One region of the Paenibacillus sp. 1182 genome, then DNA from elsewhere that is predicted to be linked to it. Evidence: predicted binding sites of a transcription regulator. Region 1 holds the regulator's gene; each other region holds the start of a gene.
What was found. The regulator Rex, encoded in region 1, represses fermentation and respiration genes when NADH is low (regulators of the CRP and FNR family bind a similar motif). The targets are predictions, from matches to a motif close to TTGTGAAATATTTCACAA.
Positions count from the first base shown of each region.

Region 2: the regulator Rex is predicted to act here: its motif matches at 6,480-6,497, upstream of lpdD (prenylated flavin chaperone LpdD).
Region 3: the regulator Rex is predicted to act here: its motif matches at 7,936-7,953, upstream of JOD82_RS04740 (formate/nitrite transporter family protein).

Region 1 is NZ_JAFICR010000001.1:202,959-213,786, reverse strand. Features, by position in the region: gene JOD82_RS01100 (AAA family ATPase) at 1-643, opposite strand, end outside; gene JOD82_RS01095 (hypothetical protein) at 636-1,169, opposite strand; gene JOD82_RS01090 (cell wall elongation regulator TseB-like domain-containing protein) at 1,616-2,140, opposite strand; gene JOD82_RS01085 (amidohydrolase) at 2,178-3,479, opposite strand; gene JOD82_RS01080 (redox-sensing transcriptional repressor Rex) at 3,466-4,119, opposite strand; gene dinG (ATP-dependent DNA helicase DinG) at 4,163-7,030, opposite strand; gene JOD82_RS01070 (tetratricopeptide repeat protein) at 7,188-7,820, opposite strand; gene panD (aspartate 1-decarboxylase) at 7,903-8,286, opposite strand; gene panC (pantoate--beta-alanine ligase) at 8,279-9,217, opposite strand; gene panB (3-methyl-2-oxobutanoate hydroxymethyltransferase) at 9,214-10,122, opposite strand; gene JOD82_RS01050 (biotin--[acetyl-CoA-carboxylase] ligase) at 10,469-10,828, opposite strand, start outside.
Region 2 is NZ_JAFICR010000009.1:164,516-175,343, forward strand. Features, by position in the region: partial or broken gene JOD82_RS18735 (S8 family serine peptidase) at 1-307, shown strand, start outside; gene JOD82_RS18740 (S8 family serine peptidase) at 832-6,345, shown strand; gene lpdD (prenylated flavin chaperone LpdD) at 6,523-6,870, shown strand; gene JOD82_RS18750 (hypothetical protein) at 6,882-7,469, opposite strand; gene JOD82_RS18755 (DUF4190 domain-containing protein) at 7,693-8,064, shown strand; gene JOD82_RS18760 (hypothetical protein) at 8,158-8,361, shown strand; gene JOD82_RS18765 (DUF1540 domain-containing protein) at 8,552-8,704, opposite strand; gene fabV (enoyl-ACP reductase FabV) at 9,000-10,187, opposite strand; gene JOD82_RS18775 (WIAG-tail domain) at 10,377-10,828, shown strand, end outside.
Region 3 is NZ_JAFICR010000002.1:360,113-370,940, forward strand. Features, by position in the region: gene JOD82_RS04705 (LCP family protein) at 1-944, shown strand, start outside; gene JOD82_RS04710 (AI-2E family transporter) at 1,095-2,258, shown strand; gene JOD82_RS04715 (LLM class flavin-dependent oxidoreductase) at 2,363-3,382, shown strand; gene JOD82_RS04720 (ABC transporter ATP-binding protein) at 3,615-4,508, shown strand; gene JOD82_RS04725 ((2Fe-2S)-binding protein) at 4,521-5,324, shown strand; gene JOD82_RS04730 (glutathione peroxidase) at 5,412-5,888, shown strand; gene JOD82_RS04735 (FAD-dependent oxidoreductase) at 6,279-7,640, shown strand; gene JOD82_RS04740 (formate/nitrite transporter family protein) at 8,028-8,861, shown strand; gene JOD82_RS04745 (molybdopterin-containing oxidoreductase family protein) at 9,233-10,828, shown strand, end outside.

The DNA.
Region 1 (10,828 bases):
TTCGCGGTGTATCTGCCGAATAAATGCCATCCATTTCTGTCAGCAACTGATTCAAAGTCTGATCATATTCTCGTTGCTGTCCACCCTCACGTTTACCACCAATTACGTCGATCTCGTCAATAAAAATAATCGCATTTTCCTTCTTTTCCTTGGCTGCACGAGTACGTGCCTCCCGAAACAACTCACGGACACGACCCGCGCCAACACCAACGTACATTTCAACAAATTCACTACCTGAGGCTGCAACAAATACAGAATTAGTATAGTGTGCGGCTGCTTTCGCCATCAGTGTTTTCCCTGTTCCCGGAGGACCTGTGAGCAGAACACCTTTTAATGGACGGATACCAAACTTAGAAATTTCATCATGTCGATTCAAAAAGTCCAGGGCCTCACGCAGCTCCTGCTTAGCGCTTTCCTGCCCACCGATTTCCTCAAAAGTCAGTTTGTCCGGACCACTTTTTTTGCGTTTACGTTCTTGCCCAGCACCTACGGCCAAGCCACCACGCGCATGCATGAGCATTAACAAGCCGCTGAGCATCACGCCAGCAACTAGAAGAGGGATAATATTCACCCCAATAAAAACGAGAAATATAATAGTCACCGGCACTATGCCGATTAATGTTTCCTTGATCCATCTAGGCATTAGGCCATACCCCCATTTGCTGAGATTGACGTGGCAATACGATAAACTTGGTCGCTTTACCTTCGCTGAGTCGGATATAGACATTGTTCGAATCCATGTCGGTATCAGCTTTGATACCCGTCTTTTTCTTTTTCATCTGCTCAACTGTAGATGAAATTTGAGTATACTTTTTATTTTCCATCGCTTCGGCTACAGGAAACATGGCCTCAGACCACCATTGATTCAGTGCTGAATTGGAACGATCTTCAATATCCAGCTTAATGGTACGGCTGCCAATGATGGTTTGCCCTTTTTGCTTAACCACATCGACTAATCCGGCCACATCCGCCTGCGGTTTGAGATCTAGTTTCAATACAACCTGATCCTGTTTAATATCTATTTGAGCGCTTGTCACGCCTGGATATTGAGAAACCAGTTTTTCCAGAGGGCTTTGCATTGTAACCTGACGGTAAATGAACCATCCCCCAAATAGCAGCAAAGCTGCCAAAACTGCCGCCACAACGATAGGAACTGCACGCAATTTCAAACAACATCCTCCTCTCAAAATGTAAAACACAGAAGAAACGGGACGAATGTCAACAAACAACCAAATTGCATGATCTTACAGCGATCAGCAATTCTTTTTTCTATCATTTTTGTCTATCACTTATAAAATATAGTATATCATAACGTATATCTAATATCGAAGGCAATGTGTGGAGGAGTTGTGATGAGGCAAAATCTTTGGTTAAGGTGGAGGCGAAACGCTGAGCGTAGGATTTGATCTTACGATCGCTGTTGCCCGCCATAAAGATGAATTTGCCTTAGGAGAGAAGTTGGGTAGGTAAAGATGCTTCGCTGGCATTCAGCTCATCTTTACGGCATAGCAAGACTAAAAGACGTAAATACGAATTTCATCGCATTTACGTCTTTTTCTTGAGCTTTTAATCATTTACTAGTCATTCATTCCACATCTGCTGATCCTCAACCAGCTCAGTTATTGGGCAAAGTATACTTTACCCCCGTCGCTCCCCCATCTGAAAAACGGTAAAAGGCATAGTAATGATGGCTTCCATCATCGTAAAACAGCTGCCACACATATTCGCCATTGAACACACTCGGCTGGAGGCTTACAATTTTCACACCTGGAAGCTGCTGCTGAATTAGCGCCGTCATTTTTTGCTCGTCGACTCCGTTCTTCAGCAGCTCGGTATGAACACCGCTATTATCTGCGGCAGGTACGTTAGGTTGTCCCTCCACTTTTTGAAAAGGAACCCATACCATTATATTTTCATTCTGTGCATTTTTCCCTTGAACCACCCAATAAACCTGATCCCACACAGACTTCCATGTTTGAGTCGTGCTAACCAGACCACCTGATTGCTTGGCCTTAATGATAGCGGCATTTTTCTCAGCCACCTGGTCTTGAGTAACATAGGAATAATACCAGAAAATGCTGACCAGGATCAGTATCACGGCCAAAATGGCGACCGCTATCCATTTTTTCTTATTTTTCAAACCCGTGCTTCCTCTCTAAGGGGATGTGACACCTGAATTAGCGCGACAGCAGCCCTTCAAAGGCGGCTTGTGCCTCATGTTTGATACGTTCCTCGTCCATAGTCAGGCATTCGCCGTTTTTCACAACCTGACGACCGTCTACCCACACATGAGCCACGTCCTTGGCGCTTGCAGAGTATACCGCATGGGAAATAAGATCTGTACGCGGCAAGAAATGTGCCTGATTCAGATCCAACGCGATAAAGTCAGCCTTGTTGCCTGCTGCCAACGCTCCTACTTCTTTTAAACCAATCGACTTTGCACCGTATTCTGTTGCCAGACGCAGCGCTTCACTTGCAGGAACTGCCGTAGGGTCACCGGATACACCCTTGTGAATAAGTGCTGCCAGACGCATTTCCTCGAACATATCCAGGTTATTATTGCTGGCAGGACCATCCGTTCCGAGAGAAACCGTAACCCCTGCACGCAGCAATTCAGGCACTCTTGCCACACCACTTGCCAGCTTCAAGTTGCTGCCAGGATTGTGGGAAACCGCTACACCACGTTCTGCCAGTAAAGCTATTTCTTCGTCGTTCAAATGAACGCCATGGGCAACAAGCGAAGGACGGGAGAAAAAGCCAAGCTTATCCAAGTGTGCAACCGGACGCAAACCGTAGTCGCGTACGTTTTGCTCTACTTCGGCGATCGTCTCAGACATGTGCGTATGCAGTGGCAAGTCCAGATCATGCGCAGCTTGTACGAATTTTTCAATAAACGCAGGTGGACATGTATATGGCGCGTGCGGAGACATCATCGTAGTAATACGCCCGTCTGCTTTACCGTGCCAGTTACGTGCAAAAGTCACGGCCTCTGCCAGCTTGATTCGCTGTTCTTCCTCCGAACATAGTCCAATTGCTCCACGCATCAGACTTGCACGAATACCTGACTCTTCAGCCACACGAGCCACTTCATCCATATGATCGTACATATCGAGGAAGGTTGTTGTTCCACCTTTCAGCATTTCCAGCACAGACAAGGACGTACCCCAGTACACGTCTGTAGAAGTAAACTTGGCTTCCATAGGCCACATTTTTTCTTGAAGCCATACTTGAAGTGCCAAATCATCTCCATGCCCACGCAGTAGAGACATCGCCGCATGACCATGAGTATTGATCAGACCAGGTAAAAACAATAGCCCTTTACCATCGATCGCTTCCGTCTCTTCCTCACCCGCAGGCAAGGTTTCGCCAATATAAGTAATACGACTATCCTCCACAATCATAAAACCATGGACTACCCCTGCTTCTGGTCCATTTATGGCAAAAGATCCGTTTTTAATCATCCATTTATTCACTGTCATATTGGGTTTCTTCCTTTCCGTCCTCCAAATAATAAGCGAGGCTAAGCAAATCAGTTGTAAAGTCTGTGGCATGAATCCGAATGTTGGCTGGTGCCTTGAGAGTAGTCGGTGCAAAGTTCAGGATCGCTCCAATTCCGCTCTCAATAAGCCTGTCAGCCACGTGCTGTGCTTCAAAATCAGGTACGGTAATAATCCCGATTCGAATGTGTTTTTCTTTCACAGTCGCTTCCAGTTCATCCATCGGTTGCACGACCAATGTATTGATCTTGGTTCCTACCTTATCCGGAAACGCATCAAATACCGCTACAATCTTCATATTGTCTTTTAAATAAGCGTTATAATTCGAAAGGGCTTGCCCCAGATTACCCGCTCCGACCAATACTACATTAATTTGTTGGTCGATTTTCAGGATATGGCGTATTTTCTCAATGAGATAAGAAACATCATAACCAATACCCTTCCGACCAAAATCTCCAAAATAAGCAAGATCTTTACGGATTTGGGCCGGGTTCAAATCTAGCCTCTGTCCCAACTCTTGAGAAGAGACCGTAGCCACCTCCCGTTTGTGCAGTGCATTCAGATAACGTAAATATACGGGTAACCTCCGTACGACAGCCTCTGAAATTTTATCTGATTTCATACTTGCTCCCCCTAATTGTAACGAACATACTTATGTCCGTCCGTTATGCCTCTGTCTCCGGGGCGGATTGGAGCCATTCGGCGATGCGGGGCACCATTTGCTCCGATGGCATATGCTCCATTTTTGGTCCCGGTAACGAGTACAAAAAGTGCTTTCCGTAATAGGATTCAATCACACGCGTATCATAAACGATAACGACCCCGTGGTCGTTCGCTGTACGTACCAACCGACCAAATCCCTGTTTGAAGCGAATGACCGCTTGCGGTACAGACAGCTTCATAAATGGATTCTTCTTCTGCTGCTGGAGCAGTTCGCTTTTTGCCTCCAGCAGCGGGTGATTCGGCGGTTGAAACGGCAAGCGAACAATGGCTAGACAAGTCAGAGCCTTCCCCGGAATATCGACGCCTTCCCAGAAACTGCTGGTCCCCAGCAATACAGAAGCTTTCGCTTCCTGAAACCGGCGGGTTAGCTTGCTGCGACTTCCACTGTCCACACCTTGTCCCAGCACAGTAATTTCGCTGGATGCTAAGGCCTCTTTGAGCGGCTCATACACTTGCCGGAGCATCCGATAGGACGTAAACAGAACGAGCATTCTCCCACGTGTCGCCTGAGCAGTCGCTCCTAGAGAGCTAACGAGCATATCTACAAAATGCGCATCTCCTACACTGCCCTTCACACTTGGGAAATCCCGTGGAATAACCAGCAACACCTGATCCCTGTAATTAAAGGGTGACGGGAGCTGCGAAGTCATCAGCCGCTCTTGATCTGCGGCCTCCTGTAAGCCGAGCTGATCGATCATGTACTGAAACGACTTATCTACCGACAAGGTAGCAGAAGTCAGAATAATGCTTCTTTTTTTGTCAAAAAACATTTCTTTCAACTGGCGGCTCACATCGACGGGTACCGCATAAAATTGCAATGATTTACTACGGAATTGCCCGCTCGCCTCGAGCCAGTATACGGTTGTTTCATCATCGAGTCGGATAAAAAAGCGCAAATTTTCTCGAATCCCCGCCAAATCCTTGAGCAGACCCGTGATATCTGTAATAAGGCTATCCGCCGCATAATCGTCATGTTCTTCCTTGACGTCCAGCATCAGCTTGTCGCCCTTGCGCAAAATTTCGCTCATTGTTACATATAGCTGATTTTCCAAAGCTCCCGCCTGATCCCACTTTGCAGGCTTGGCCGAAGGTTTGAGACGGGAAGAAAACTGTCCTGTTTCACCCGGTGTCGCATCACTTCGCTCCGGCAACATGCCAAACAGTTTGTCGCTTAGCAGGTCCCAAGTTTCCTTCACCTCTAACACGAGCGGATACAGCTGATCAATGGTTGAGGCCCAATCTGCCGACTTCTCGTGTCCCGATTTCGCCAACTGTTGACGAAGTGAAGGCAGTTGTCCATTCTTGCTGTCTTTGAACAGTCGCGTCAGTGTATGCACGAGTGTGAAATATTTCATATGCATACCTAGGTGTTTACCAGCTACTTCCTCCAGGTGATGGGCTTCATCTATCACCAGATGTTCATAGCTCGGCAATAACTGATGACTGGCTTTGACGTCTGTGAACAACTTAGAATGATTCGTAATAACAACATCCGCTATTCCTGCTTCATGGCGTGCACGATGATAATAACATTTGCGGAACCATGGGCAAGAACGACCAAGACAGGACTCTGAATCACTCGCCACCGTTTCCCAGAAATCCCCTCCACGGTTGCTCAGATTCAGTTCTTCATCATCACCGGTTTCTGTTAGCGTCAACCAGACGATCATCTGAGCCGCTGTAATTAAATCTTCCTTCGGTGTCGCGAAGTCTCTTCTATTTATTTTATGTTCAAACTTACGCAGACACAAATAATGTCCCCGACCCTTGAAAATAGCAGCCCGGAACGGAAACGGAATCACCTTGGTCAGCATCGGAATGTCGCGCTCGCGTAATTGCTCCTGCAGGTTGATCGTATGTGTACTCACCATAACGCGCTGTCCCTTTTTCACACTGTGATACAGCGATGGGAGCAAATAACCCAGGGACTTCCCTGTGCCTGTACCTGCTTCAATCAGCAGATGCTTGTCTTCACTCAGTGCCTGATTCACACCCTCAATCATCTGTATCTGCGCCTCGCGCTCCTCATATTGGCTCAAGGATGAACGCAAATTGTCCCGCACATCATCCATGTACTCCTCAAAGGAAACACCTGACAGTGGATTCGGGTCATCTTCTCTACGCGGAGCAGCTAGCTCCGTCCAATCTTCCACTTTTAGCGCAAGCTGACGAAAAAACTGATATCCCTCCAAATCCTGAATAGGATCAAGCTCTTTCTCTTCACGCACCCCATCAAGAAACCATCCAAGGTCACTGTCTTCCTCTGCAAACAAATCACTAAGCCGCTGTATCGTTATCAGAGGTAATGCTTGAAGCTCACCCAGACACTTTAAAAACACCTCAGCCGTAGCCAATGCGTCGCTGTCTGCTTGGTGAGGGCGATCATGTGCCAGCCCGAACTCAGAAGACACAAAACCCAACTGATACGAAGATAGTGATGGAAACATAATTTTCAGAAAATCCATTGTATCCAAGATTCTTCCGCTAAATGGCAAGTATCCGCACCGATCCAGAGCGTTTTGCAAAAAATTAAAATCAAACGCCACATTATGACCGACCAGTACAACATCGTCCAGCATAGGCACAAGCTCCATCATCATTTCTTCAAGTGCAGGTGCATCCTTCACGTCATCGTCTGTAATTCCGGTCAATCCAGTGATAAAAGGTGGAATAGATCTGCCAGGGTTCACATAAGAGCCGTAAACACGGGAAATGCTGTTATCATGATCTATAATTGCAAGTCCGACTTGAATGATGTCATCCGCGGACTGGGTGCCTGTCGTTTCAAAATCCAATACCGCAAATTTCATTCGGGCTTAATCCTTTCTTATGACACTTACAAAAATAATAACTCCGTATATTAGCATAGCAGAAGATCGCGTGTTTGGAAATTAAGACAGCCAAAAAAGACGATGCATACGCCGCCTCAGGAGGTGGGCATGCATCGTCTTACTCGGTGTCTGACAACTACATCCAGGTCATTATGGAGCTGTCGTATCGAAGCTTTTCGGTACCGGACAAACAGGCTTCCATATTGTGCAGCGGCTCGGGTAACGCAGGATCGAACTGATGTGCGAGAGCAAAACATTTTTGCGCCTCCTCTACGTCAGCCTGCTTTGCCAACAGACAGCCTAGCGCATTATAGATGACCGCTTTTAGTCCTGCCTGCTCAGTCAGGTCCAGCACCTTCTGAAAATGGTATACAGCTTCTGCTGGATCATCTAGTTGAAAATAGGCCATTCCCATATACATGCGACTCTGCCAACTGTTCGGAAAATGCTGTAGTACCTGCTCAAATTGTTGGATCGCCTCAGGGTACATAAGTAATCGATAATACCCTTGCCCCCGACTAAAAGCCGGCAGCTCTTTTTCAGGCAGCTCCGTGTCAGACATATCGGTCTCCGCGGAAAAGCCGGCCGCACGCAGGCACACCATTTTTTCCTCAAAGGCCAGCCACTCATCCATAATTCCGTCACTCATTCTCCGCAGCAGACTCCAGTGCTGTAGCAGCTCCTGCCTGCGGGAGCCCTGGGCTGATGGGTAATGCTTCACGATATCATCTAACATGCTGTTCATTTCTGCGAATACATGCTGGAACATGTGCATCCCGCCCTTATGAAAGATGGATTAATACACTCACATTTTTCGCTTAAAAGACGGGTTTCATCCGCACTCCCATTCATTACATGATCGTCGCATGTACTTCTTTGTTCATCGTTTGGGCTGGTTTATTATGTTCATCAACAAATACCACTGTTGGTTTGTATGTTTTGGCCTCTTCATTTGACATGGAAGCATAGGAAATAATAATGACTGTATCACCAGGCTGCACCAAACGAGCTGCCGCACCGTTGAGACAGATCACACCGCTCCCACGCGGTCCGGGGATAACATAGGTTTCCAGTCGAGCTCCATTGTTATTGTTTACAATTTGAACCTTTTCATTCTCCAACAGATCCGATGTCTCCATGAGATCTTCATCTATAGTGATACTCCCCACATAGTTCAGGTTAGCTTCCGTAACCGTAGCGCGGTGAATTTTGGATTTCATCATAGTTCTAAACATGGGAAAGCACCTCCGCCTTCTGTATTCTTATATTGTCAATCAGTCGGGTACTGCCAAATTTCACAGCTAGCGCTACGATGATGTCTTCCTGAACATCACATAGCCGCTGCTCGGGAAGAAGGGGCTCCAGACCGGGAAAAGTTAAAATTTCAATGTAATCAATGTCTGCTAAAGGAGAGGAAGTAATGGTGGACTCCACCATTTGATGTAACTGACGAATCGTAATTGTGTTTGTTACAATATCTTCGCTCACTTCTTGCACCTTACGCAGTGACTGGGACAGCACCAATGCCTGCTCGCGCTGTTCTGCACTTAAATACACGTTACGGGAGCTGAGGGCCAAACCATCCGCCTCTCTGACGATGGGACAAGGTACGATAGTCACGTTCATATTGAGATCAGTCACCATCTGCTGGAGCACAGCAACCTGCTGTGCGTCCTTCATCCCAAAAAAGGCCAAATCAGGACCTATCATGTTAAAAAGCTTGGCTACCACCGTAGTCACACCATCAAAATGGCCGGGACGGGAAGCACCGCACAAGCGATCTGTCAAAGCGGATACACGAATTTTGGTTTGGGTTGGTTGTGGATACATTTCTGCTACAGTTGGCAAAAATACAATATCCACGCCCTCGCGCCGTGCTACCTCCAAATCACGAGCTTCATCGCGGGGATAGCTTTCCAGATCTTCATTCGGTCCAAATTGGATCGGATTTACGAAAATGCTAAGCACCACCGTATCTGCCATTTCACGCGCCTTGTGCATCAAGCTCGCATGTCCTTCATGCAGGTATCCCATCGTTGGTACAAAGCCGACTTTATGTTGCAGTAAAGAGGCAGAATCGTGTACCGTTTTTGCTCCATTGGCTCCAAGTTGCCGACGTTCGGCAATAACCTTGCGTAGTTGAGCCACTTCTCTTACGATGATCATGACTGAGATTCCACCTTTTCCTTAGCTTGTTTCTGCGCTTGTCCTTTTGCCTGTCCGTACAAGGACTCCAGGGACTCCACAACACGGTCATCCGCGCTGAATACATGCTCTGCGGCCGGGAATGCCCGCCCTTTCACATCACTTACATACTGCTCAATGCTGCTACGGATCAAGCCGCCTACATCGGCATAGGTTTTAACAAAGCGTTTGCTGAAATAAGGAGATGCGTACTGAATCAGATCGTGATAAACAAGTACTTGACCGTCACATCCACGTCCTGCACCGATTCCAATGGTTGGAATGGAAAGTTCTTTAGAAATCGCCGTTGCCACTTCCTCAGTCACCAATTCCAAGACAATACCAAAGGCACCCGCCTGCTCTAATGCCTTGGCATCTGCCATCAACCGGCGTGCGTCTGCTTCGTCCTTACCTTGAATGCGATAGCCACCAATTTGATTAACTGATTGCGGAGTAAGCCCGATATGTCCCAGCACAGGTACACCTGCCTGAACAGTCGCTTTTACGACATCGGTAATTTCAGCTCCGCCCTCCAATTTAACAGCATGCGCATGTCCTTCTTGCATCAGACGGCGGATGCCTTGAAGACTTTCGGATATGCTGCCGTGATATGTCATAAAAGGCATGTCCGCTACGATAAATGTATTCTCAGCGCCTCTTGCAACTGTCCGGGAATGGTACACCATATCATCCAAGGTCACAGGGATGGTCGAATCGTAACCAAGAACTACGTTACCCAGCGAGTCCCCCACGAGAATGATGTCAATTCCCGCCTCCTCGGCTATCTTAGCCGATGGATAATCATAGGCGGTCAGCATACTGAGCGGAATGCCCTCCTGCTTCATTTTTTTCATTTTTACAATATTCAGCGCTTGTTTTCCTGCCATCGCGAATGGCTCCCTTCCATCTTTTTTTGGCACAAAAAATAACCTTTTATGAACGCCTGTACATCTGCGTCATCAAAAGGTCCGAACAGCCAAAAAAGACACTCATTTTGAGATCGTCCCTTCTGTCTCGGTCCTGTTCGGCTCAGAGCAGAATCCAACGTAACCTTCAAATGAAGTTATGATGGTCTTACAAACTTGCTAAAGTAGAGCAATGTGCCCTTGGAGTGCAGCTCGGACCGTCCGATGCCGCCTCCTGCACAGTATAACAAAAAACATCAGCTTTTTCACGTGAAGTTTCACACAGGAAACAGAAAGATTGTGGTCGTATACTCAGCTAGGGTCGCTTCTACAATTGTATATCCCCTGAAATAACCTGAATCCGCTCACCCTGGTTCGTTTCTATCACTAGTGCCCCTGAAGGGTCCAAGCCCACCGCTGTACCTTCTACCGCTATCCCTTGTCCCGTATGTGCCCGAACGCTGCGGTTCATCGTCACGGATAACGCCTCCCACAGCATGGCTATGGGCTGGAACCCCTGCTCGGCATACAACTTACTTAGCAGCTCCATTTCTTCCAGAACTGCAGCAATCAGTGCAGTACGGTCAATTTCAAGCCCTGCTTCTATTTTCAAGGATGTCCCTACATGGGATAGCTCTTCCGGGTAATCTTCTTTATTTAAATTTACGTCAATGCCGACCCCTGCAAT
Region 2 (10,828 bases), on a different contig from region 1:
CGGTCCTTCTCCTTATGGCGAAGTGAAGCCTGAAATTTCGGCTCCTGGTGTAAACATCCGTTCTTCTGTACCGGGCGGAGTGTATGAGGGGGGATGGAACGGTACCTCCATGGCAGGCCCGCATACTGCCGGATTAGCAGCATTACTGCTTCAGGCCAAACCATCTTTGACCGTGGACCAACTGGAGGATGTTATTTCAAAAACAGCAACTCCGCTGACAGACAGCCAGTATCGGACTTCACCGAACAATGGTTACGGATATGGTCTGATCGACGCGCTTGCTGCGGTGAACTCCGTACTTAAGTAAAAATAATCAGACAGGATTAAGAAAGTCTTCCGAAAATCCCTTTGAGCGGCTCGTACAGAGATTGCATACACCTGCTAACCGTGTAATGCACTAATTACGTAGCCGCTAAAAAGGGGTTTTCGTACATAAAAGAATATAAAAGTCATAGAATTTCAAGAAAAATGCAAAAAAATGACTTGTATATCTGTTTTGATAACTTTATACTATTCCATAATATATGATTATATATCAATTTTTAATATAAACTGTAATGATATAACATGTTTTTCTTCGAAGTTCTCCTGCTTTTTCTCCTTGGTTTCTACTGAATTTCATCGCTCTTCTATTGGGATTGTAAACTCGCCTATGAAGTACTGCCATCTATGAACAGCCAAATATTTTTGTGCCTCTATATTCTATGAAGGAGGTGGTCGCCAACCACATCATGTTGCGCAACCCGTGTGTTTGATGTGCAAGGCATGAGGTCTTACTCTGTACAGGTTATTTCAGAAACATTAAACCTAGTAAAAGGAGTGGAAAAGTAATTGATTAAACCTAAACGATTCAAGAAACCACTGTCTATCGGACTATCTTTACTAATGGCCTTTTCCTTTGTTCAACCTGCTTTGGCGAATAACACACCGGATGGCTCCAAGCTGGAGCTGAAATCAGCCTCTCACAAGGTCACGACCGCGAAGGTATCTCCGAAACTGACCAAACAGTTTGAGGAGAATAACTATGTTACCTATCTGGTCAAATTAAAAGAACAGGTAGACACCAACAAGGTTTCCAAAAATGCTCTCCAAAAGGCCTCACTTGAGAAAATAACACCCTCCGCTGCCAAAATGGCTGCACGCAGCCATGTGATCAGCTCTCTGCGTGAAACCGCTTCAAGAACCCAATATGGGCTTGAAAATTACTTGGACAAGCAATCAGAGAGCGGCGGAGTGAAGGAATATAAAAGCTATTTTATTGTCAATGCATTGGCTGTAACAAGCACCAAGGAGGTGCTGGATCATATTTCGAAACTACCTGAGGTCGATAAAGTCTTACCGAATGAAACGCGTTATCTGCAAAAGGTGACAGTTGACAAGCAAGCAGAGGGAGCAAATGCCAAAACGGCTGAAACAGCTGCAACAGCGACAGCAGCAACGGCGAAGTCTGCATCGGTAGAGAAAGCTGTAGAGCTGGAGAAGGACGATGGCAAAACATCGGCTAAGCCTGGCAATGCAGGTAAGAACGCTGTAGACCCATCTACGGTGGAATGGAACATATCCCATATTAACGCACCACAAGTTTGGGAAAAAGGAATCGACGGAACCGGAATCGTGGTCGCCAATCTGGATACAGGTGTAGATTATACACATCCGGCCCTTCATCGCAAATGGCGGGGTCTGGACGCGGCAGGCAATGTCGTGAATCCCGAGCTGAGCTGGTACGATCCGCATAGTCATTCGACGCTTCCGGTCGATCAGGAAGCCGATTCCCATGGTACGCACACGATGGGAACGATGGTCGGCTCTGAGGAAAACGGAACGAACCGAGTGGGCGTTGCACCTGGCGCGAAGTGGATTGCGGTTCGGATTTTTAATCCGGAAACGACGGATGCAATTATACTGGATGGCGGTCAATGGCTGCTTGCGCCAAAAGATGCCCAAGGGAATCTTCATCCCGAGCTTGCTCCAGACGTAGTGAACAACTCGTGGGGGGGCGGACCGGGTCTTGATGAATGGTTCCGGCCTGTGGTTCAGGCATGGCGGGATGCTCAAATTTTCCCCGAATTCTCTGCAGGTAACACCTCTCTTTCCAATCCGGGCGGACCTGCCTCAGTAGCCAATCCGGCGAACTATCCGGAATCCTTCGCTACTGGAGCCACGGATAGCAATGATAATCTGGCCAGCTTCTCATTGTTAGGACCCTCACCCTATGGTGAAGTGAAGCCCGAAGTTTCCGCGCCGGGTGTTAATATCCGGTCATCTGTTGCTGGTGGCGCCTATAAAGGCGGATATAACGGTACTTCTATGGCGGGACCTCATGTTGCGGCCCTTGCAGCGCTGTTGCTGCAAGCGAATCATTCGCTTACCGTAGATCAACTTGAGGAAATTTTGATGAATACGGCTACACCACGAACGGACAGCACATATCCTACTTCACCAAACAATGGCTACGGACATGGTGTCATTAATGCGCTGGATGCGGTCGGTTCGGTCATGCAGGGTCTGGGCTCCGTGTCTGGTAAAGTTGTAACGGGTGGCGACGATCTGGAAGCACCTGTTCTCGAGCATACACCGCCCGCTGCGGCATTCGAGGGTATTGATATACCTCTGACTGCTCATGTAACGGATGATGTCGGCGTGACAGCCGTTGAGGCATTTGCCAAAACAGCGGGTACGTCAAATTATGTATATATTCCGTTGGAACGGACCTCCGGCGACAGCAAAGATGGTACATATCAAGCATCCATCCCGACTTTTTTGGTGGATAGCGCTGGTCTGGAATACTATATTCGTGTAAATGATTACGGTAATAACGGATTTGAAACTGAAGTATATAAGGTGAAAATCTCTAAAGGGGTAAAACCAGGCTACACACAAGACTTTGAAAAAGACATTGCCGGTATTAATATCGGTGGACAGGGCAGTGTTTGGAAATGGGGAACTCCAACAAGCGGCCCTAAAAGCGCACATTCGGGTACAAAGGTCATCGCGACCAATCTCGAAGGCCAATATCAGACCAACTCCAACAGTTATTTTATGGCCCCTCCGATTGATCTGACCGAGAGCTCAAAAGGGGCACTGGTTAGCTTCAAGCATTGGTACGATCTTGAAAACAATTCTGATTTCGGCAAAGTGTACGTAGCAACCACAAACAATCAGAATGCGTTTGAGCAGGTATTATCATTTACCGGCGCCAGCAACGGCTGGAAAACACAATATCTTGATTTGCGGGCATTCGCGGGTCAAAAGGTATACCTCCTGTTCAACTTTACTAGTGACAATACGGTTGTGAAAGATGGCTGGTATATTGACGATCTGTCGATTCAGGAGCCAGACACCGTTGCACCTGCTGCGCCGAGCAATTTGACTGCTGAAGCAGATACTGTAGGCAACGTCACACTGGCCTGGAATGCTTCCTCCGATGAAGATGTGAAGCAGTATAAGGTGTATCGTTCTACCCAATCAGGCAAAAATTATACTTCCATCGGTACAACCTCAGCACTGACACTCACAGATACCATCACGGTCGGTGGAGCGACCTATCATTATGCAGTGGCGGCTGAGGATTATAGTGGTAATGAAGGAATCAAGTCGAATGAGGCTTCTCTGAGAGTAGACGTGCCGGATACGCTGTATAGCGATCATTTTGACGGCAGCTCGGATAATGGCTGGACTCATTCTGGTACTAAGGATGAGTGGGAACGCGGCATTCCCAAGGAAGTAGGACCAGAGAGCGCAGCGTCCAGACCCAATGTGTGGGCAACCGATCTGGATAGCAATTATGAGAACGGAGCTGAATTTTCGCTGGTTTCACCAAAAATTAATTTGCAAGCTGTACGCAACGCAACACTGACCTTCAATCACTGGTTTGAAATTGAGGCTGGCTATGATTACGGTTATGTGGAAGTGTCCAAAAACAATGGTGACACGTGGAGCGAGCTGGGCAAATTCTCTCACAATACGAACGGGAAAAAGTGGGCTCCAGTTTATTACAATCTGGATAGCTACGCCGGCAATGAAATCCAAATTCGCTTCCGTTTGAAATCGGATAACAGTGTGAACAAGAACGGCTGGTATATTGACGATTTCCGTGTGCTTGGCATTCCAGCTACGACAGTGACTAAGGACATCGTACCTGAGTCGAATATCAAGCTGGAAAAAGCGGAAGAACAGTTCCCGCTGTACAAAATTACAAGTACTGAAAAGAGTGAATTCCAGGAGAAAGTGAAGCCGGCAGAAACAACGGTGGAACGTGGACGTGTCGGTCTCGACAGTCTTCCAGCCAGCGCTACGGTTACGGTATTGGAAACCGGACGTTCGGTAAAAACGGATCCGACCACGGGCAAATACAGCTTCACCCATGTAGCCGGCGACTATACGCTGAAGGCTGAAGCCTACGGTTACGTTCCTCAAACGAAAGCAGTCACGATTGAGAATAACAAAGTCATCAGAGCAAACTTTAGTCTTCAGGCCATACCTCACGGTACGATTCACGGGGTCATTACCGACAAGCAATCCGGTGAACCGATCCAAAAAGCGAAAGTGTTGGTGGTGGAGGATGCACGCATTGCTCCGGTCGAAACGAATGAGGCTGGAGAATTTACGCTGGACGTGCTGGAAGGAACATACACGTTGTCCATTGCAGCCGAAAATTATTATAGCGACAGTGTATCCGTTACTGCTCCTCCGAACGGTAGTGTGGAAGCGAATGTCATGTTGAAACCTTTTATCGGGTTCCAAGGAGGCATTGCTTACGATGACGGGACAGGAGAAAATGCTAGAGCCTTTAACGCGGCAGGCAATTCATGGGCAGTCAGAATGACACCTGAGTCGGAAGTGACTCAAGTGACAGGAGCATCGCTTTTGTTCTGGAACTCTGCCTTCCCGAATCCGGGAGGAACGGCATTCCAATATTCTGTCTATGACGCCTCCGGTGCCGCAGGAGCACCTGGACGATTGTTGGCTGGTCCATTCGACGGGACTGCCGTACGGGATGAGACACAATGGACGACGGTACAGCTCCCAGAGCCGGTGACGGTTCAAGGTGACTTCTACATCGTATATACACAGTCTGCTGTAGGCACACAGTCGCCGGGTCTTGCTACAGATGAAAGCAGTCCCAATGCGCTTCGAAGTTGGCAAGGTGTAAGCGGCACATGGAGCCAATCACCTGAGGAGGAGGGTAACTACATGATCCGGGCTATCGTCAGATATCCGGTGAATGCTCCAACGATTACGACTCCTACGAAGGCTACCTATACGCAGGAAGAGACGATTACCGTAACAGGAACTTCTCCGGCAGAAGGAGCCGATATTCAGCTCTTTAACGGTAAGGAGCTGGCTGGCACAACGAAGGTGAAGGATCGCCAGTTCAGTTTGTCGGTTGATCTTCAACCAGGTGCTAATCCGCTAAGTGTCCAAGCAGCGGTATACGGCAAAATAACGGATCGTTCCGAACCGGTGGTCGTGACACTTGACCAGACTAAACCGGGTCTGATCCTGACTTCGCCAGATGAAGGAGCCCGTACGAATGCGGGTGTCGTGAGCGTCACCGGTACGGTGTATGACGAATTCCTCACCGATTTGACGATTAACGGCGAGCCAGCCGAATTTGGAAGTGACGGCACCTTTAACAAGCGATTGCTTATCAACGAAGGTGAAAATCAAATTACGGTGACGGCCAAGGATCTTGCCGAAAACGAAACAACCGTTACGCGCTCGGTGTATGTCGATACAGCTCTGCCGAAGCTTGAAAACATTAACCCTGCTGAGGATGTGCGTATTACTCCAGGGCAGTCAGTACGGGTATCTTTTGACAGTGCATCCGGTTTGGAGGCGTCCTTCCATGTGGAGCTGCCTTTCAACCTGTCCACTTTGGGCCGCAACGATATTCCATTAAATGAGACTTCGTCAGGCCACTATGAAGGTACTTATTTCACTTCATCTTCTCTGAACCTGGAAGGCGGAGTCATCGTGATCCGGGTAAGGGATGCAGCGGGAAATGAAGTGGAGACGGAGGCGCCGGGAAGATTGTATGTAACCAATGGTGGGGGACAGAACCCTGATCCGAATCCACCTACATCCAATGAGAAGCCAGTAGCCATTATTCAGGCTAATGAATCCGCTAAGAAGAACAAAAATGTACAATTTAACGCCAAAGCTTCCCGTGATGTAGACGGTGAGATCGTCAGTTACAGCTGGAATTTTGGGGATGGTGATACGGCGGTCGGTTCCAAGGTGAAGCATAAATTCACCACAGCTGGAACGTATACCGTGGAGCTAACGGTGACGGATAATGACGGCGCAAGCGGTAAGACTGTGCATACGATCACGATCCGTTAACACCCAGTAGGAAATGGAATGCTTGTTTTAGAATAACAATGAAGGCCCACAGCAAGCTACGGTTTATAGGCTGCTGTGGGCCATTTTTAATTGTCGAACCGTTCAGGAAGCGATACAATGAGTAGAACTCTATAAAGTGAATCGTTTCACAATAATATTTTAGCAGGAGAGGATCATATGATTCATTTGCAAAAAGAAAGCGGACGTATCCGTCTTGTACTGGATGCCTATTTTATGGGGGAAGATATCGTTGTACTCATTTCTGGCGGTGATCAGCCCCATTTGGGAACGATTACAGCAGGGGCCAGACTCGAGCCGATTCAAACTGTGCAATTGCAAAATCACAAGGAGTTTTATATTACCGAAGAAATTGCAGTTCGCTTACGAAAAGAGTTTGCGGGCAATTTTGCCATTTGCTGCGGGACACATTTGGACCATGCATCCAAGGACGAAATCCGAGTGCTGACAGATATGGCCATACAACTGGGAAAAGAGCTCATTGGAGAACTCAAGCAAGCACGCTAGTAGCAACCTTTTTAAGTGAACTCTCGAAAGAGCAGATTGCGATAGGGGTATTTACTAAAGGAATACTTAAAAAGCAATGCAAAGCCATCGTCCTCAATTTGTACGGATTTCAGCGCAGAGGATGGAATCAAACTACGGATCATGACATGAACTGCACGCTGGTCTTGTCTGTTGATCGCTTTGGCTAAGGCAGAAGCAAAACATGGATTACGTGCCAATTCGCGATACAGCGGAAAAACGGCTTTTGCGATGGCGCGATGAACTCTCGGCTCAAATGTAAACTGCACAGTCCCCGGTGGAATCGTTGTTCCATTCGTATAATAGAGCATCGGTGGCTGAGCTAAAAAGGAAATAAAGTAGCCGATGCCGTTCGTGCCTAAGCCTTGTTTGGCGGCAAATGGAGCTACTGAGCAGAGAAGGGATTTCATCCGATCCAAATTCGCCTGAACGACAGCTCGTGACCATTGGACGGCAAAAGCACGTCGGGTTGCAATAGCTTTGTAAAATGGCAGCATAGCAGTGGATATTATCCTAAGTGTGTTTGCATTTAAACGTTTGTGAGGCGAGCGCTTTCTGTGGGATGTTGCACGATATAGCATAGCTCCGACCTCCTTGGCAGGATGCTCTCATGGAGCACAATTGATCTGTAACAGGTAAAATACTGTATGCCCAGTTACCTCAAAAAGTGCTAATATCGCTATGTTTCTTCTTTTTAACGTTCTAATTTAAAAATTCGAAATAAGTACTGTCCTGATTTGTAAGATTGTGGTACCCTAGAACTTATATAATTGCTATTTTTCGTATTGGAGTTGAATTTAACAGATGAGTGATTTGTACAAGGAGCCTCGATCTTCCGATCCTTTTCAGGAGACGAACGATTATAACGCCCCATTTAACCCGCCCCCAGTAGTTCCACCTACCAATAGTAAAGCTGTTGCCTCGATGGTGCTCGGGATTTTATCTGTTGTCATTCCCTATCTTGGGTTGATTATCGGAATTGTGGGTATTATTTTGTCCAGTCTTTCCCTGAAGGAAATTAATCGTCATGGCGAGCAAGGCAGAGGTATGGCCATTGCTGGACTGGTATGTAGTATTATCGGTACACTGATTTATACACTGATCATCATTTTTATAGTTATTGTTTTTATTGTAGCGGCCTCCAGTGGCGATCCGGATATTTTTTCAGACATTTAATGAATTGAAGAATGCTTGAGTCAGACAAACCATTCACGATTTGACTATTGGATGCTATGATAAAAGGAGTCCAATGAAGGAGAGTGAAGCCGTATGGCACGTACTCAAACACAAAAAGCGCTAAGCAAGGCAAAACGCGCTGGAATCTATTGCGCGGCACAGAGCCGCAAAACAAATGACCATTATGGCGAGATTTCACAGCACATACGAATGAAGCCGACCAAGCAGGAACAATTACAAAAGGTCAAGCACAAGAAGCGAATCGTTCAGAGCGACGCTTCTTTTTTTTGTCTTTAGAGAGAACAGCAGTGTCCTTTTCAGCGTGGATTTATAAAGTAGCAGAGAAATGATTGTATACAAGCGAAAAGCGCCTTTCTGTACCGAAAAAGGACTTGATAATAATTATCATTCTTGTTAGAATATCATAAGAAAGAAGGAACCCGGGCATGGGCTCCTTCATTATAAAGCTAGGCTTGAAATCAAAGATTTACTTAGCTTCGAAGGTTTTGCAGTCTGTTTCTTCGGATTTGTGAGTGTCTTCAGGTCTGTTGCTTACGATGTAAATGGAGCTAGCGCTGCATTTATTCTCTTGGGCCCAGTACGTACAAGAGTTGACTTCACACAGAACGTCTTTTGCCATGTTGTACACCTCCTTATATGGGTGTGATGGGCTGAGCAAATAGTATCACGGTCAGTCAAGGTAGGACTTGTCCAACTTTGCTTACCCTCTTGTTAGGAAGAGGGATTTTGCTATGCCTACCTGTACAATATCAAATGAAATTTAAAATTGCAATGTTAGCATCATTTGCAGTTCAAAGCGGACATAAGTGTCCCTTTTAATTAAAAACAAAAGCTGTCCTCCATGCAGAACGAAATGTTTCTCTGCTGGAGAACAGCTTTTTTTGTTTTTTGACATAATGACGATATTAAAAGACTTAGCGCACGTTAGGAATATTTACGATGGGATCAATGTCAGCATCATAGTCTACATCCTCGAACTCAAAGCCAAACAGTTGGAAAAATTCGCGACGATATCCTTCAAGATCGGACAATTCGTAGATATTGTTGGTCGTCAGCGCCTCCCATATTTTTGCAACTTCTGCCTGCACGTCTTCACGTAGTTCCCAATCATCAATACGAATACGTCCTTCTTCATCTACAGGAGTTTCTGGTGCGTACAGACGCTCAGCAAACAGGCGGTAGCTCTGTTCTACGCACCCTTCATGCAGCCCTTTTTCCTTCATTACCTTATATAAAGCAGAAATATACAGAGGAACGACAGGGATAGCGGAGCTAGATTGGGTAACGAGTCCTTTGGTGACTGCGACGAAGGCGCGTCCGCCTGTAACTTTCAGCTGATCGTTCAGCTGATGTGCTGTCTCCTCCAGATGATCCTTTGCACTTCCGATACTGCCTTCTCTGTAGATGGCTTGCGTAATATCCGAACCAATATACGAAAAGGAGAAGGTCGTTGCAGTATCAGCCAATACACCGCCTTCACGCAAGGCGTCAATCCACAATTTCCAGTCCTCACCACCCATAACCTCTACAGTTGCTTGTACTTCTTCTTCTGTTGCGGGTTCGAGCGTCACGCTGCTGACTTCCCCGGTGTGGAAGTTAACGGTCTTGTTTGTGTAAGGCTTACCAATAGGTTTGAGTACGGAATTAAACGTTTCGCCTGTGTGGGGATTTGTACGGCGACCTGAAGCGACACTGTAAACCACCAGATCGACTTGTCCCAGTTCTTCGCGAATGGCTTCCACCGTTTTGGTCTTGACCTCATCCGAGAAGGCATCGCCTGTCACGCTTAAGGATTTAAGCCCAGCTTCCTGAGCAGCTTTTTCAAATGCAGCAGAATTGTACCAGCCTGCCGATGCTGTACGTGTTGCCGTAGCATTGCTAGGACGATACACGCCAATTGTATTGGCACGCGCACCGAAGGCGGCAGTAATGCGAGAAGCCAATCCATATCCGGCAGATGCCCCGATTACAAGTACATTACGGGGGCCTTGGATAGCAGGACGGGCCTGTACATAGTCAATTTGCTCCTGAACATGTTGGGCACAGCCCACCGGATGAGCAGTGGTGCAGATAAAGCCACGTGTTCTTGGTTTGATAATCATGTTATTGTAATTCCTCTCTTCTTGTAGCGATCTTCACCCTTACTATTTTAACTTTTAACTATTTTTTTTCAAACGTGGATTTTAGTAAGTATCCTTTTTACCCAAAAGTGAATCTCTGTACAGGGTGGCAAGTGCCTAAGGGTCTGCATATGATGCTGTAACGATAAACATGAGAAGGGAGAGAGCTGCTTGAAGAACAAGAGCCGAAAAACCAACAGAAACAAAAAGCCGCTCTATCGTGTAATTGACCCGGATATGAATGAGTTAAGTATGATACAACGCTCAAAACCACTGCCTGCGGAGAGGGAGACAGAAGCAAGACTTCATCAAGTTGCTTCTCCGCCTCCCCCAACTACAGAGGAGTCGGAGCTAAAGACAGTTGTCGAGCCTGAAGTCGAGGCTCTGCACGAGAAAGAAATTGAGGTTGCAGATGTAGAGGAGACTCCAGCTTTGATGGAAGAACCCCGACTGCCAGAGCTAGAGCCAGAGCCAGAGATAGAGCTAGAGCCGGAACCAGAACCAGAACCTGATCCAATTGATGTGGAAGAAATTTTGAACAATAAGAAGGCTCCGCATGTAAACAATGCTTTCATCTATACAGACGATTTGAGTGATTTCGCTGTGACAGGTGAAAAGATCGC
Region 3 (10,828 bases), on a different contig from region 1:
CGTATTCTATATATCATTTTACGAATCAAATTTCAGTTGCTTCCGGACAGGATTCGAAATTCAAACCGCAGGCACAAACTCAAACCAATGTACAACCTGTAGAGGTATCGCTCCCACCGGAATGGGATGGGACAGAAAGAGTGAATATTCTGCTGCTAGGCGGCGACTCCCGTGGAGAGGATTCAGGGCGTTCTGACTCCGTTATGGTTGCTTCTATTGATCCGGTTACGAAAAAGGCTACACTGATGTCGATTCTTCGTGATACCTACGTCAATATCCCAGGTCATGGGCAAAGTCGATTGAATGCTGCCTTTTCCTACGGGGGACCGGATTTGACCAGACAGACCGTGAGCGACCTGCTGGGCATACCAATTCAATATTATGTATATACTGATTTCAATGGTTTTATTGCGCTGGTTGATTCTGTGGGTGGTATTGACCTGGATGTCGAAAAAGATATGCATTATACCTCCAAGGCGGATAAACACCAGTTTGATATTGATTTGAAAAAGGGAATGCAGCACATGGACGGTAAAACAGCCTTGCAATATGTACGCTTCCGTCATGATGCGACTTCCGATTTTACGCGTACGGAGCGGCAACGCAAATTCATTACTGAGCTTGGCGGTAAAATTCAGTCAACCTCATCTCTAATCAAACTGCCGAGTATTTTAAATAGCATTTCTCCTTATATTGAAACGAATCTGAGTACTACGGAAATGCTGCAATTGGCTTCATTGGGCTTTAATATCGATGCAACAACAGTAGCGAAGCAGCAAATCCCGCCGAATGAATTGGTGCGCGGGGAAACCATTAAGGGTGCGCAGGTATTGGGTGTAGACGAAAGAAAGCTCAAGCGCTTCATACAGAATCTTTTTGAACAGGAGAACAAACCTGTGACCACGACGGTGGATGCTGCAACCACGATAAATGATACTCCATAACCCTCGAAAGCAAGCGAAGTTCGTACGATGACGTACAACTTTGTTTGCTTTTGTGTTTATTTGGGTATAACCTTGTATATTTTGTTCCAAAAATATATCGTATCTATGAAGAACGTATACTCATTTGTGTAAAGAGAAGGGGAATGTGGTGTGGAAATAACTCCGGCATGGAAAGACCGATTCAAGAAGTTTTTTCTGAACAACAAGTTTGTGTTATTCCTGCTGGTACTGCTGCTGATCGGCTTGAATATCTTGGTTCTTACCAAAATTTCATACATATTCACACCTGTCATAGTGCTGTTAAAAACGATCATTCTCCCTGTCATATTATCCGGCGTGTTGTACTATCTGTTCAACCCGTTGGTTGATGTACTGGAGCGTAACAAGGTGAAACGAGTATACTCCATTGTTGTATTGTTTTTGCTTATTATAGGGGTTATTGCGATTGTGGTTACATCGGTGGTGCCTGTGATCCGTGATCAAATACAGGGGCTTATTCAAAATTTCCCTGCCTATAGCGAGCAAGTACAACGACAATTCGAGAAACTGATCGGCAGCGATTTTGTAAACCAGTTCCAGAACACGATTCAAATTAATCCATCAGAGCTGGCCTCCAAAGCTTCTGAAAAGTTATCTAGCTTTATTAATAATGCATGGACGGGTGTGGGCAGCTTTTTGGGCGTGGTTACAGAAACGGTACTTGCGATTGCCACGGTTCCATTTATTCTGTTCTACTTGCTAAAAGATGGACACAAGCTACCACAGTTTATCCTGAAAATGCTCCCGCCTATGTTTCGTAAAGAAACAGATCGCATTATGACCGAGATGAATCATCAGGTCAGTTCCTATATTCGTGGGCAGATTATTGTCAGCTTCTGTATTGGGGCGCTGTTGTATATTGGTTACCTAATCATTGGATTAGACTACTCTTTGACGCTTGCAGTCATTGCATCCTTTACGAGCGTTGTCCCCTACTTAGGTCCCGTCATTGCCATTACACCTGCGTTAATTGTAGCCTTGGTTACCTCACCGATTATGCTGCTCAAGATGGTTATCGTGTGGACAGTCGTACAGCTCATTGAGGGTAAATTAATTTCTCCACAAATTATGGGCAAATCTCTTCGGGTACATCCGATCACGATTATCTTCGTTATTCTGACCGCAGGCAATTTGTTTGGTGTGGTGGGAATTGTACTGGCGGTTCCGGGGTATGCTGTCTTGAAAGTAATCGTTACACATTTGTATAGTTTCTTTAAAAAGCGTTCGCATCTCTATGAGGCGGATAAAGGGAACGCAAGTCTTTACGAAAAATAAACTTTTCCACTATAAAATTGATATGGGCCCCTCTTGGGTAACTGTGGCTATGCGTGCTATAATTAATGCCTATCCTTATTCCCAAATAGAAAGGTCAGACTTTTATGATAAAACTCAGCATTCTTGACCAATCTCCGGTATCGGAAGGCATGACGCATGCGCAGGCATTACAAAAGACCGCTGAGCTTGCTATAGAGGCGGAACGCTTGGGTTATCATCGCTTTTGGGTATCAGAGCATCATTCTGCAGCAAATCTCGCTGGGTCCAGCCCGGAGGTACTGATTTCACATCTGGCCGCCCGTACTCGGGCCATTCGAGTGGGGTCGGGTGGGGTGATGCTGCCTCATTACAGCGCTTATAAAGTAGCGGAAAACTTTCGTGTGTTGGAGGGATTGTATCCGGGACGCATTGATTTAGGTCTGGGACGGGCGCCTGGAGGAATGCCCATTGCTACCAGAGCCCTGCAAGAAGGCAAAATGCGAGGTGGTGTAGATCTATACCCTGAGCAGTTGGATGACCTGTTAGCTTATTTACATGACAGCACAGGCAATAATCACCGTTTCGGTTCGCTACAGGCGATGCCGCTTATAGAAACTGTACCGGAAATGTGGTTGCTCGGCTCCAGTGGTGATAGCGCAGGTCTGGCAGCCGAGCGTGGCGTGGGCTTTGCGTTTGCGCAGTTCATTAATGGTGAAGGCGGCACAGGGGCTATGAAGGAATACCAGGAAAGCTTCCAGCCTTCCCAGCATAGTGACCAACCACGTTCGCTTGTTGCCGTATTTGCGATCTGTGCGGATACCGAAGAGGAGGCCAATCGCTTGGCTTCCAGCATGGACTTATCTCTTGTACTATTAGAGCAGGGAATGCGCTCCGCTGGAACACCTTCCGTGGAAAAGGCACTGGCGTATCCGTATACGCCGTTTGACCGGATGCGGATACGTGAGAATCGCAAACGTATGGTGGTCGGTTCGCCCGAACAGGTGAAGCGTCAGATTGAGCAATTAAGTAAGGACTATAATGCACAGGAGATCATGGTTGCGAGCATTATTCATGACTTTGATGCCAAAATGAAATCTATACGTCTCATGGCCGAAGTACTTGGACTGTGTTCTGTACAGTCATAATGCAATTCGCCGGATTTGAAAGATCACAGCTTCAAGGAGCTGTGATCTTTTTTTTGAATTTTTTGAGAAAATATTGGATGATATGCACTGTATGATATAGGAAATAAACCAGTTAACACTTGATAATGATTATCAATATCTTTATTATATAAAGATAGAATGAAGTTTTGATGAAAGTCGTGCGTTAAGCCCGTGACTATATATATTGGATAAGGGAAAGGGATGATTCCACATGTTTCGTCTGAAAACGGCAAATCTGGATATTGCTTATGAAGATCGATTGATTGTAGAAGATCTGAACGTAGAAATACCGCAAGGGAAAATCACAGCCTTGGTAGGCGCAAATGGTTCTGGCAAGTCCACCATTCTGAAGACGATGGCTCGCATCATGAATCCTAAGGGCGGCAGTGTTCTGCTTGACGGTAAATCCATTCATAAGCAATCCACCCGGGAAGTAGCTAAGCAGCTGGCTATTTTGCCGCAAAATCCGACTGCACCGGAAGGATTAACCGTGACGGAACTGGTATCTTACGGACGTTTTCCTTATCAAAAAGGTTTTGGTTCCATGAAAGCGGAAGATCGCAAAATGGTAGAGTGGGCCATTCAAGTAACGGGAATGAGCGAGTTCCACGATCGTCCGATTGATCAGCTTTCTGGCGGTCAGCGTCAGCGTGCCTGGATTGCTATGGCACTTGCGCAGGATACGGATATTTTGTTTCTGGATGAGCCGACGACATTTTTAGATATGGCGCATCAACTGGAAGTGCTGCATTTGCTGGAGTATCTAAATACTTCGGAGGAGCGCACCATTGTTATGGTCGTGCATGATTTGAACCATGCGGCCCGGTATGCTCAGCATATGATTGCAATCAAAAAAGGGAAAGCTGAGGCGGTAGGAACTCCAACTGAGGTTATGTCCCCTGATGTGCTGCGTGAAGTGTTCGGGATTGAGGCTGATATTGTAACAGATCCTCGTACAGGTGTACCGCTCTGTCTTCCGTATGCTTTGGCTGGACAGCCTGCGGTAAGCCAAGCCATAAAAGAAATGAATGTGGAAGATAAGCAACCTGTGGGTTCTGTTGCTGAGCGACGTGATGCTAGAGCACAAGTAGCGGCAAGAGGTTAAAGGGGACATACCATGAAACCACTGGATTACGATCAGCTTGAGCAACTAGCAAACATAGTGAGAGTCACGCCGGAGGATGCAGTATATTCCGGGCCAGTGGCCGAATGGCTTGAACCAGATAAGATCCGCTCTGTGATGGAGTATTACGGCGATCTTCTGCGTGCTGAAGACGTTTTAACCGCAGCCGTTTATTTTGTGAACCAGTTGCGTGGCCTCGTGTTTGCGCAGCATTTTATGGTATCCCTGTGTGAACGCCGTTGGGACCTGTCCGTTTCTAATCTCAGATTTCATATTTGTTATGAAGGTCAATATCCCTCTATTAGTCTTCAGGTCATCGACTTAACAGAGCTGGACAATACGTGGAACAATGGGGATCACCGTTCTTCCGAACAGGCCCAGCAAGTGTTACGAGACTTTTACAGTTTGCAGATGCGGCCCCTATTGGAAGCAATTGCTACAGTGGGGAGCGCATCTATCGGCCAAATGTGGGGACAGTTTCCGTTGGCATTGCTGTATTTTAAGGATAGAGTACAGCCATCGTTGACTGATCCTCAGGATGTGGAGCGCTTTGAACAAGATTATATGTATGTGACACGTGAACTTGAGGGAGAGATATTCGGGCGTAAAAGAAATCCGTTTACGGTTCGTCTCGTTGAATTGGACAATCCTTACCGCCCTGGTGAAAATACCTACATGAAACCGTCCTGTTGCCAATATTACAAGACAGGTGGAGGTCAGCGGTATTGTTATACTTGCCCCAAAATGTCCGCTTCCGAACGCGAAGAACGCAGACTCGAAGTGGTGGCATCACGGTAAAGTCTCTGTGGATGTTGGCATGTCCGTCACCTTTTGGTTAAAATAGGTTATGTAACCTAAACCAAGTGACACGAAGGAGGATGCTGTATGTCTGTCTATTCACATAATGCCGTAACACCAGCGAATCAGGAGGTTTCTCTGAATACTTACGCTGGTAAGGTGCTGGTTATTGCGAATACCGCCAGTAAATGCGGACTTACCCCGCAATATGGGGATTTGCAAAAGCTTTATGACGAATATAAGGATCGGGGATTAGTTGTATTAGGCTTTCCTTGCAACCAATTTGGCGGTCAGGAGCCGGGCAGCAGCGAGGAAGCGTCTGAATTTTGCCAACTGAATTACGGGGTTAATTTCCCGGTATTCGCCAAAGTGGACGTCAATGGACCGGGTACAGCGCCTCTGTTTGAATATTTGAAAAAGCAACAGCCTGGAGAACAGGAAAATGGGACAATTCAGTGGAATTTTACGAAATTCATTGTGAATCGTGAAGGTGTACCTGTGGGTCGTTTTGAACCGAAGGAGTCACCAGAAGCGATGAAAGCAGCCATTGAGCAATTGCTATAGTAGCTTTGCCTTCATTCCAAAATATATGTTTAAAAAGGTCTGATTTCCGGCATGTCTCCGGGAAGCGGACCTTTTTTTGTTCTCTACATGTGCATTTGTCTAAGGGGGGAGCATCATGTGAAAGTCGATTCCATGGGCATAATCAGGCCGCCTACAGGGGAAACTGAATGGAGCAAAAAAACATTTCAGCAAACAGTTGATCTCGTATATCCTTTCTTTTTTAAATGTGGACAAATTGTGAATATCACAAAAAGCTATTGTAATGTGAAAAATATCACACTATAATAAGTGCATGAAGTGAAATAAATCACAAACACTAACGAGCTGTTTACGTGAAACTATTCACAATTATTATACAGTTTATGCCCACACACCAAGGAGGAATTCAACATGAAAGTAGCAGTTATCGGATGTACACACGCAGGCACAGCAGCTATCGTTAACACAGCTAAATGTTATTCAGATGCAGAAATTACCGTTTACGAGCGTAATGATAATATTTCATTTTTATCTTGTGGTATTGCGCTGTACGTAGGTGGTGTCGTCAAAGATCCGCACGGCCTGTTTTATTCGTCTCCAGATCAACTGTCTGACTTGGGTGTAGTGACCAAGATGCTTCATGAGGTAACGAGTGTGGATACGGCTGGCAAGTCGCTGCATGCCCGTAATCTCCAAACAGGTGAGGAATTTACAGACACATTTGATAAACTAATTGTGACCACGGGATCATGGCCCATTATTCCAAAGCTGGAAGGCATTGAACTTGATCATATTTTGCTCTGTAAAAACTATAATCATTCCAATGATATCATTGAGAAAGCCCAGCACGTACAGAACATTACAGTCGTGGGAGCTGGATACATTGGTGTTGAATTGGTAGAAGCTTTCCAAATGAATGGTAAAAATGTAACGCTGATCGACAGTGCTGATCGTATATTGAATAAGTATTTGGACCATGAGTATACAGACCGGATTGAAAGTTCCCTGAAGGAACATGGCATTAAGCTGGTACTTGGCGAGACGGTGAGTCGTTTTGAGGGTACGAACGGTAAGGTAAGTAAAGTCGTGACCTCTAAAGGAGAATATGAAACAGAGCTTGTTATTCTCTGCATCGGTTTCCGACCTCAAACGGATCTGCTCAAAGGTCAGGTAGATATGTTGCCTAACGGTGCGATCATTGTGGATAACTATATGCAAAGTAGTTGCCCGGACGTGTTTGCAGCAGGCGACAGTTGTGCAATTCGCTATAATCCGACCGGCAAAACGGCTTATATCCCTTTGGCAACCAACGCAGTTCGTATGGGTACGCTGGTGGCACGTAATCTGGTGCAACCAACCATTGCCTACATGGGAACCCAAGGAACTTCGGGTATCAAAATTTACGAAGACAATATCGCAGGAACAGGCATGACGGAAGCTGCGGCAACAGATGAAGGCATGACTGTAGAAGCTGTAACCATTGAGGACAGCTACCGACCTGAATTTATGCCAACCTCCGAAAAAGTGTTACTGAAAGTGGTATATGAACAGGGGACGCGGAGAATTCTGGGTGCTCAAATTATGTCGAAGGTGGATTTGACGCAATCCATTAACACGCTATCCGTAGCCATTCAAAACCATATGACCATTGACCAGTTGGCCTTTGTCGATTTCTTCTTCCAGCCGCACTATAACAAGCCTTGGAATTTCTTGAACGCGGCAGGTTTACAAGCATTGCCTACAATATCTGAACGGAACCCAGTTACTGTATAATTAGATTTGTCTGTGACATTGTTCATAAGTTTGTCAACAATCTGAGGCGTACGGATGAATCCTTATAGTACAATATAGAGTAGCATAAGGATCAGGGGGGAAGTAACTTATGGGTTTGTTTTATATCCTTTTTCTTGTAGTCGTGGCCATGGTAGGCCTTGGTGGAGTTCTTTGGTTCTTAAGAGCAGTTGAAAAGGAAGAATACAATTAAATGTAAAGCGCGTAGTAGCGCAGTAGATGTAATAATACAGAAAAACAGTCCTTTTTTCAGGGGCTGTTTTTTTTATAGTTACGAAAGTGATTTTTTTCACAAACTTAATCACTGATTTTAAATAAAATATGAAAGAAGAATATTTTAGTGAATAGATATTAAAGGAGCGGGGATATATGGCGAGCTATAAACCGGGGCAAATTGCTGAAAAGACGGTGGAAACAGGAGTGGCCAAGGCGAACAACCCGTGGACTGTGGCGGTGGTACTGGGGTTTTTGGCAGGTGCATTTATTGCACTCGGGTTTTTGCTGGATATACGTGTTATTGCAAGTGCGCCTAAAGAATGGGGAAGCATTGCCACCTTTATTGGAGCTGCGGTGTTCCCTATTGGTCTGGTATTAGTTTTGATCGCAGGCGGAGAATTGCTGACCGGCAATATGATGGCGGTCCCTTTGGCGAGATGGGCAGGACGGATTAAGACAGGAGTCATGTTTCGTAATTTGGCGATTATTACGCTCAGTAATTTTGCAGGTGCGTTATTCGTTGCATTTTTCTTTGGGCATGTGCTGGGTTTAACAGAAACGGGCCCTTATCTGGACAAAGTGGTGGATATGGCAGGACATAAGCTACACGAAAGCTTTTTGCAGTCTTTTATATCGGGTATAGGATGTAATTGGCTCGTAGCACTGGCTGTATGGTTGGCATATAGCACAGACTCCATTGGCGGCAAAATTATGGGGATTTGGTTCCCGACCATGGCCTTTGTGGCTATTGGATTTCAGCACGTTGTTGCCAATATGTTTCTCATTCCGGCGGCTATTTTTGCAGGCCACTTTTCATGGGCAGATTATGTTATGAACTTCATTCCGGTCTGGCTGGGGAATTTGGTAGGAGGTAGCCTGTTTGTGGCTGGAGCCTACTGGTTGGCCTATCTGAAAAAGCCTCAAGCCAACGCACATCCAGTGAATGAATCTCCAACTACTTCTTCGGTTGCACATCCAATCCGTTGATTGATCCTACCTAATCACGGTACTTTAAACAGCAATGAACAAAGCAAATCCGCCATGACAGGCCCGGGGGAACGAAACCTGTCATGGCGGATTTTTTTGGGAGTGGTCCATGATTTGGCATGGAGGATGAGTGTGCTCTCGTCCATGATGCCTTGATCTTTTTTACCCTCAGTAAGATATGATGAAACAGGATGTTGAAAAAAATTATAATTCTTAAAAAATCCGTTTTGCTCTATGCAGCAGACGGATTTTTTTAATATTTTGGAGAGCGGCTGTGTGGGAAAATCCTTCTCTTGCCATCGGCCAAAGCTGTGGATATGATAAGATCAGTGTAATTTTTGGAAACGGTAACGGAAAGGAGCATCAACACTATGGATCATCGCAATAGCGCGCCTCGTGAGGCCACGCTTCAACAAGACTTACAAGGGGGACAGCGGATGACGGAGCAGCAGGACGGTATTTTTCCGGCTGTATGCCCGTTAGATTGCCCGGATACGTGTGGGCTCCTGCTTCACAAGGAAAAAGGAAAGATAATCAAGGTGACTGGAAACCCAGATCATCCCATTACCAAAGGGGCTATTTGTAACAAAGTTCGCAATATGACGGAGCGGGTATATGATCCTGATCGGGTGCTCTATCCGTTGAAGCGTATAGGCCCCAAAGGAGAAGGGAAGTTTGAACGAATTAGCTGGGAGGAGGCGGTCAATACCATTACAGGTCGGTTCAAGGAACTGATCCGTACGGACGGACCGGAATCTATTCTCCCCTACAGCTTTTATGGCAATATGGGCGTATTGAGTGTGGATGGAATGGATCGCCGATTTTTTAATGCGCTGGGTTCAAGCCAACTGGATCAGACGATTTGCAGCGTGGCTGGGAATGAAGGCTGGGCGTCCGTTATGGGTTTTAAGGGCGGCACCAGCCCGGAGGACACGGAGGATGCAGACCTCATTATTGTGTGGGGTGGTAATGTCATTAGCACCAACATGCATCAGGTCGTTTTGGCTGAGAAAGCACGTAAAAAAGGTGCTAAGGTGGTCGTTATTGACGTTCATCGTAACCGGACGGCGCAATGGGGGGATTGGTTCATTCCGTTATATCCGGGGACGGATACAGCGCTCGCGCTGGGTGTTATGAATGTACTGTTCGCTCAAGGACTGACGGACGACGAATTTTTACATCGCTACACAGTAGGTCATGAGGAACTGCGCGAGCATGTTAAGACCTATACACCAGAGCGGGTTTCGCGGATTACCGGCGTGCCGGAAGCGGATATTATCCGTTTGGCGGAAATGTACGGAACTGCGAGAGCAGCGTATATCAATATCGGTAATGGGCTTCAGCATCATGATAATGGCGGTATGAACGTACGTGCGGTTACATGCTTGCCTGCGCTCACTGGACAATGGCTGAAGCACGGCGGGGGAGCGTCACGCTCCAACGGCGCTTATGCCAAGATTAACAGCGCCCATCTGGAGCGTCCTGATCTGCGACAGAACCCGGATGCCCGGATGATTAACATGAACCGGATCGGAGAAGCGCTGCTACAGAAGGAACAGCCGATTAAGGCGTTATTCGTATATTGCAGTAATCCGGTAGTTGTAGCCCCCGATTCGGAACGGGTGACTAAAGGATTTGAACGAGAGGATTTGTTCACAGTCGTTCATGACCTATTCCTAACCGATACGGCCCGCTATGCAGATATTGTGCTGCCTGCCGCGTCTTCTTTTGAAGGAACAGATCTATACAAATCGTACTGGCACCACTATATCCAAATGCAGCAGCCCGTCATTGATCCGCTTGGGGAAAGCAAAAGCAATTATGAGCTGTTTAGCCTGCTCGGACGGGCAATGGGCTTTGATGAAGCTGCCTTTACGGAAAGTGAAGAGGAGATGATCGCAGGCGCGCTTGATAATCCAACGAACCCTTATCTCAACGGTGTGACCTTGGAATCCTTAAAGAAGTCA